Regions from separate parts of the Turicibacter sp. GALT-G1 genome, predicted to be linked through region 3. Evidence: predicted binding sites of a transcription regulator. Region 3 holds the regulator's gene; each other region holds the start of a gene.
What was found. Region 3 encodes HrcA, which represses chaperone genes, less so after heat shock. Its sites were predicted from a motif close to TTTTAGCACTNNNNNNNNNNNAGTGCTAAAA; they were not measured.

Region 1: a site for HrcA is predicted at 1,233-1,263, ahead of NEH74_RS05750 (co-chaperone GroES). Genes of this name have one in related genera too.
Region 2: a site for HrcA is predicted at 1,118-1,148, ahead of clpB (ATP-dependent chaperone ClpB). Genes of this name have one in related genera too.

Annotation. Positions count from the first base shown of each region.
Region 1 is NZ_JAMQUS010000027.1:86,096-88,379, forward strand. Features, by position in the region: gene groL (chaperonin GroEL) at 1-878, opposite strand, end outside; gene NEH74_RS05750 (co-chaperone GroES) at 930-1,217, opposite strand; gene NEH74_RS05755 (ECF transporter S component) at 1,452-2,114, opposite strand.
Region 2 is NZ_JAMQUS010000022.1:38,226-40,509, forward strand. Features, by position in the region: gene clpB (ATP-dependent chaperone ClpB) at 1-1,064, opposite strand, end outside; gene NEH74_RS04050 (Cof-type HAD-IIB family hydrolase) at 1,282-2,106, shown strand; gene NEH74_RS04055 (hypothetical protein) at 2,277-2,284, opposite strand, start outside.
Region 3 is NZ_JAMQUS010000065.1:10,176-12,459, reverse strand. Features, by position in the region: gene NEH74_RS11145 (amino acid ABC transporter ATP-binding protein) at 1-106, shown strand, start outside; gene trxA (thioredoxin) at 311-625, shown strand; gene hrcA (heat-inducible transcriptional repressor HrcA) at 833-1,855, shown strand; gene grpE (nucleotide exchange factor GrpE) at 1,868-2,284, shown strand, end outside.

The DNA.
Region 1 (2,284 bases), on a different contig from region 3:
AAAATTGAGATATCTTCAAGCATACGTTTACGACGATCACCAAATCCAGGTGCTTTAACAGCTACCACATTGAATGTTCCACGTAATTTATTAACAACTAATGCTGCTAATGCTTCATTTTCAATATCATCAGCAATGATAATCATTGGACGTCCTGTTTGGACTAACTGCTCAAGAATTGGTAAGATGTCTTGTAACGTACCAACTTTAGAATCTGTCACTAAAATGTATGGATTATCTAAAACAGCTTCCATTTTATCTGTATCTGTCACCATATAAGATGATAAATATCCACGATCAAATTGCATTCCTTCAACAATATCCATTGTTGTTTCAAATCCTTTAGACTCTTCTAAAGTAATCACTCCATCATTACCAACACGTTCCATAGCTTCAGCAATTAATTTCCCGATTTCTTCATCTGCAGCAGAAATCGCAGCTACGTTAGCAATTGATTCTTTTCCTTCTATCGGCTTAGAATTAGCCTTTAATGCTTCAACAGCCACTTTCACAGCACGCTCGATTCCACGACGAATCGTTATTGGATTAGCTCCCGCTACAATATTTTTATTTCCTTCACGAATCATCGCTTGAGCTAAAACCGTTGCCGTTGTTGTTCCATCTCCAGCTACATCATTCGTACGGCTTGCAACTTGAGCTACTAAACGAGCTCCCATATTTTCAAACTTATCTTCTAATTCAATTTCTTTTGCAATTGAAACCCCATCATTAATAATTTGAGGCGCTCCAAACTTTTGCTCTAAAATGACATTTCGACCTTTTGGTCCTAAAGTTACTTTTACTGTATCCGCTAATTTATCCACTCCACGAATCATCGCACGACGTGCATCTTCAGCAAATAAAATTTCTTTTGCCATAATATTAAATCCTCCCTTAAATCAAAATTAATATATTAAACTAAATTTAACTTACTCAACAATTGCTAAAATATCATCTTGGGATAAAATAACTAATTCTTTTCCTTGATGTGAGACCTTTGTTCCACCAAATCCGTTATAGATAACACGTTGCCCCACCTCAACAGTTATTGGATGACGTTTCCCATTATCTAATAACTTTCCATCACCAATGGCAACTACAACTCCTTCTGAATGCTTTGGTTTTGAAGCTTCTCCCGAAAGAATGATTCCACTAGCTGTTGTCTTTTCAACCTCAACAATCTCAAGTACAACATTATTGTTTAATGGTTTTAACATGTATGTCCCTCCTCGTTTTAGCACTCTACCTATATGAGTGCTATTAAATAAATTATACAAAGATGAATAAATAATGGCAATACTTTAAACCAAAATCCTTTTTATTATAGTCTACCTAATGATTAATATGCTTAATATTAACATTTATTCCTATTCTTCTATCAAAATCACCTACTAAAATCAATTATTTGACGAATCAAAAAAAGCTAGGAAAATTACTCCTAGCTTAAAACTCTAGCGTTCAACTTTATTTAACTTTATATTCATATGAGTTAAGCCCATTTTTTGAGCCATTGGCTCTAGTACTTTTACTAATGGTACAATTACAACTGTAGCTACACAGGCTTCTAAAAGACCATTTGTAAATACCAATCCAATTAAGGCCATTAATAACTGTGTTGTATCTAACCCTTGAGCAGCTGCATAACTTGGTCCAAAAAAGATATAAATCATTCCTAATACCATCGCCGTATGTAGAACTGTACACAATAGTGCTGTTACGCCTCCGCCAATCATATTTTTATCTCGATTTTTAAACCAACTATAAATTAAACCACCTAATACGCCTAACAATACACGAGGTACAATAGCAATAACTAAGCTCATGAAATTTCCGTGATACTCGCCAAGCGAATAAAAAGGCGTAAATACAAATGATAAAATCGTTGGATTAATCGTGGCATTGACAACACTCGAAATCCCAAAGACAAGACCAGTAATTGCACCCCCTTTGATTCCTAATAAAATCCCTGCTAAAATAACCGGAATATGCATGGTTGTGGCCTTCATCGGCCCAATTGGAATAAATCCAAGAGGGGTAAACATCAATAATACCTCAATACTACAAAACATGGTGACTAAAACTAAATACTTGGTTTTCTTACTTGATTGATTCATTTCTTTCTCCTCCACTGTCGCTTCTTCTGAATGCAACGTCTTGAATAATATTTTTAATCCCCCTAACGCTTTACTTAATTGATGTCAACTGATCATCATTAAGTCTCATTAGTAGAATTACTTCTCCTATTATATTTAAATCTGTGATTACTTTCAATAACAAATCCATA
Region 2 (2,284 bases), on a different contig from region 3:
TTCAATCCACGTAAGATTGAAACGGTATCTTCGACTGTTGGTTCATTAACTTGAACTTTTTGGAAACGTCGCTCTAAGGCAGGATCTTTTTCAATGTACTCACGATATTCTTTTAATGTTGTAGCACCAATGCAGTGTAATTCACCACGAGCTAATAATGGTTTTAATAAGTTCCCTGCATCCATTGCACCATCTGTACGTCCTGCTCCAACGATGGTATGAATTTCGTCAATGAATAAAATAATACGTCCATCACTATTTTTAACTTCATTCAATACCGCTTTTAAACGCTCTTCAAACTCACCACGATATTTAGCACCGGCAACTAAAGCGGCTAAGTCTAATTCAAAAATCACTTTATCTTTTAAACTTTCAGGCACATCTTGTCGAACAATACGCCAAGCTAACCCTTCAACGATAGCAGTTTTACCAACCCCAGGCTCACCAATTAACACCGGGTTATTTTTTGTTTTACGAGATAAAATACGAATCGCACGACGAATCTCTTCATCGCGACCAATAACCGGATCAATTTTTCCTGATTTTACATCTTCTACTAAGTCACGTCCGTATTTTTCTAAGACTTCATAAGTTGCTTCTGGGTTTTGTGTCATCACGCGTGAATTCCCCCTTATCTGTGAAATAATTTCTTTTAAGTGCTTTTCATTAATCTGATGTTTTTTTATTAATTGCTTCATTTGATAATCTTTTGATTCAAGCATCGCAAGCAAGACGTGCTCCACTGATAAATAATCATCTTTCCAAGCTCGAGCATAATCATCTGCTTTTAATAAAGCACGATTTAAATCTGCTGAAACGTATGGATCACCTGTTGCTCCAGTAACAGCTGGCTTTTTATCTAAAATTTGTTTTAATTCTTGTAATATCTCTTGAATCGGATAGCCTGCCTTTGTAAAAACACGAGCGGCTAATCCGTCATGGTCTTGTAATAAGGACATTAATAAATGCGGGGTATCAATCTCTTGGTGATGTAATGAAGTTGCAAGAGACTGTGCATTTACTAAGCCCTGTTGTAGCTTTTCAGTCATTTTATTAATATTCATGATTCTCACTCCATTTCTTCATCATCTATGATGATACTATCATTATACTCTTGTTTTAGCACTCAGTCAATAAGAGTGCTAATAATTCCAGAATGTAAGTGTTTATTATTTTGTAAATAGCCAAGACTAATCACGTTGCACAAATTTACCACATCTTGTATAAGTTCATTTAACTTGTTCGCTATCTGTGTTATCATATTTATCCGGAGGTGTTTTAATGGAAACAAAGAAACTAATCGTAACAGACTTAGATGGAACTGCATTACAAAATTGGGAAACACTTGACCCAAATACAAAAGAAGCTTTAATCGCTGCAAAAGAAGCAGGACATATCGTTGTGATTGCAACAGGCCGCCCAGCACGTGCATCGTTACACTTCTACAAAGAGTTAGGTCTTGATACACCTATTATTAACTTTAATGGAGCTTATATACATCATCCAGAAGACGAAACCTTTGAGGATATTGTGGCTCAAATCCCAACAGAGGTTGTTTTAACTTTATTCGATTCAGAATTAAAAGATTATATCGTCAATGCCTTTTGTGAATACAAAGATCACTTATATGTCTTACATCAAGGAGATACTATTCGTGATTGGTTCCATATTGAAACATGTACATCAGTGAAATACGGACCATTTAAAGAAACATTAGACGAACATCCAAACGGATTCTTATTAGAAGCTAAAGAGGGATACCCAGAAAAAGTCATGAGTTTCTTACGTGAAAACTACGGTGACATCGTGACATGCCGCAAATGGGATGGCGATAATGTCAACATTATCGAAGTGTTTAAATCAAATACAAATAAAGCAACAGCGATTGAAAAATTGGCCAAATATTTCAACATTGAACAAAAAGATATTATCGCTTTCGGTGACGGAGATAATGATATCGAAATGTTAACCTATGCTGGAGTCGGTGTCGCCATGGACAATGCCATCGATAAACTAAAAGCAGTAGCGAACACCACAACAAAATCAAACAAAGAAAGCGGCGTTGCTCACTACATCCACGAATACATCTTAACACCTAAAAAATAAATATTTTAAAAGGTCATCAGTTGCAATTAGCTGATGACCTTTTAATTTGGGACTGTTAAATTTTTAACAAAGCGTCTCATTGTACGTCTATTTTTTATAATAATCACTTGTTTTTCTACTCCAAACTGATCTAATTTCTTCAGAACCCATGGACGTTTTACACGTTGATATTAGGAAG
Region 3 (2,284 bases):
TAAAGGGGTTATTGCTGAAGAAGGCACACCTGAGCAAATCTTCATAAATCCAACGCAAGAGCGTACAAAAGAATTCTTACATCGTTATTTATCTAAGAGCCTTTAGGAGAGTTATTCAGTTCATATTTTTTAATGACAGGTATGATGAAACGATCTATAAAATTCATGTTTTTGAAAATTTTAGTTCATGCTCTTGTGGATACATTCTGATAAATGTGAGATAATATGGGGGAAAGTGCAAATTATTTGTAATTTCATGGAAATGTGCTATACTAAAGTATAGAAAAAGGGTATAAAAGGAGGAATGAACATGTCAGTCATTCATGCAACAGAAGAATCATTTGCTCAAGAAATCGCAAGTGGATTAGTATTAGTTGACTTCTATGCTGATTGGTGTGGACCATGTAAAATGATTGCACCAGTTTTAGATGAATTAGCAACAGAGTTAGAAGGAACAGCAAAAATTGTTAAAGTAAACGTAGATAACTGTCCAGCAGTTGCAGCTGAATATAAAGTAATGTCAATTCCAACATTAATTTTATTCAAAGATGGACAAGCAGTTCAACAAACAGTAGGTTTCCAACCTAAAGCCTCATTATTATCATTAATTGAAGCAAATAAATAATGAAATTTTAAAAAGAGGGTACACTATGCATTGTACCTTCTTTTGTTTTATTATCAGCCATTGTCTATCTCGAAAACATCTGATTTGAGTTTGTATAATAAAGATAAAAAACAAAAAAATTAGCACTATAGTGTTGACAGTGCTAATAGAGTTTTATATAATGGTATTAGCACTTAGGGTTAATGAGTGCTAAAAGAGGTGTTTACATTGCTAACAGAACGTCAAATATTAGTTTTAAAGGCAATTGTAGAAGAGTTCATACAAACTGCACAACCAGTTGGTTCGCGAATCCTTTCTAAAAAAGAGGAATTAAACTTCTCTGCTGCAACCATTCGTAATGATATGGCAGATTTAGAGGATTTGGGATTTATTGAAAAAACTCATACATCGAGTGGTCGCGTGCCAAGTCAAAAAGGCTATCGCTATTATGTAGATTTCATCGTAAATCAAGAACCGATGGAGACAACACCAGAAGTAGGAATATTTAGACAATTGTTAGATCAAAAACAATTTGAACGTGAAACAACGATTAAAGAAGCTGTGAAGCTCTTATCGAGTTTGACTAACTACACATCGATTTTACTTGGACCTTCTAGAGATTATAGTCGAGTGAAAAAAATTCAACTTGTTCCAATCTCAGAACGTCAAGCGGTGTTTGTTTTGATTACAGATCAAGGCCATGTAGAAAGTCGAACAATTACTCTTCCAACTAATATTGATATGACTAGAATGGAAAGCATTATCAAAGCACTCGATGAGTTATTAGTAGGAGAATACATTGGACATGTTCATGAAAAATTGACAGAAAGTTTTGAACATCAATTACATGATTTTATTTCTTATAAAGAAGAAATTATGTATGCGATGCTACAACTTTTAACCCAGTCATTAAATCAACAAAATTATATTTTGAGTGGGAAGTCAAATATTTTAAAACAACCTGAATTTAACGATTTAGATAAAGCGTATCATTTATTTAATATGATTGAAGCTGATGAAATTGTTAAAGTAATAGAAGCCGACGAAGACGGCCATCAATTAACGGTTAAAATTGGACAAGAGAATGAGATTAAAGCGATGGAGAATTGTACGCTAATTACAGTTCCTTATCAGATTAGTGATCATGAATTTGGTAAAATTGCGGTACTAGGTCCGACCCGAATGGAGTATCGTAAAATTATTCCACTTCTTGAACAAGTTGCTCGAATCATGTCTGATTTATATAAATAGGAGGTGGGACGATTGAATAAGGATGCCCAATCAGTTGAGGAATTAAATGAAGAAAATGTGGAAGCTGTAGAATCAACGTGCTGCCAAGAAGAGTGTGAAGCAACAGAAACAGTTGAAACAATCTCTGAAACTGAAAGTTTAAAGCAGCAAATTGAAGAGTTAAAAGATCAATTGCTACGTAATGCGGCAGAGCTTGAAAACTTCAAGCGTCGTATGAATGAAGAACGTGCACGTGAAGTAAAGTATCGTTCGCAATCAATTGTAACAAATATTATTCCAGCAATTGATAACTTCGAACGTGCATTATCAAGTACGGTTGAAGATGAAAATACCAAAACATTTTTAACAGGATTTAAAATGATCCATGCTCAATTAGTAGATGCTCTTAAACAAGAAGGAGTAGAAGTAATCGAAGCAGAGGGTGTCGCT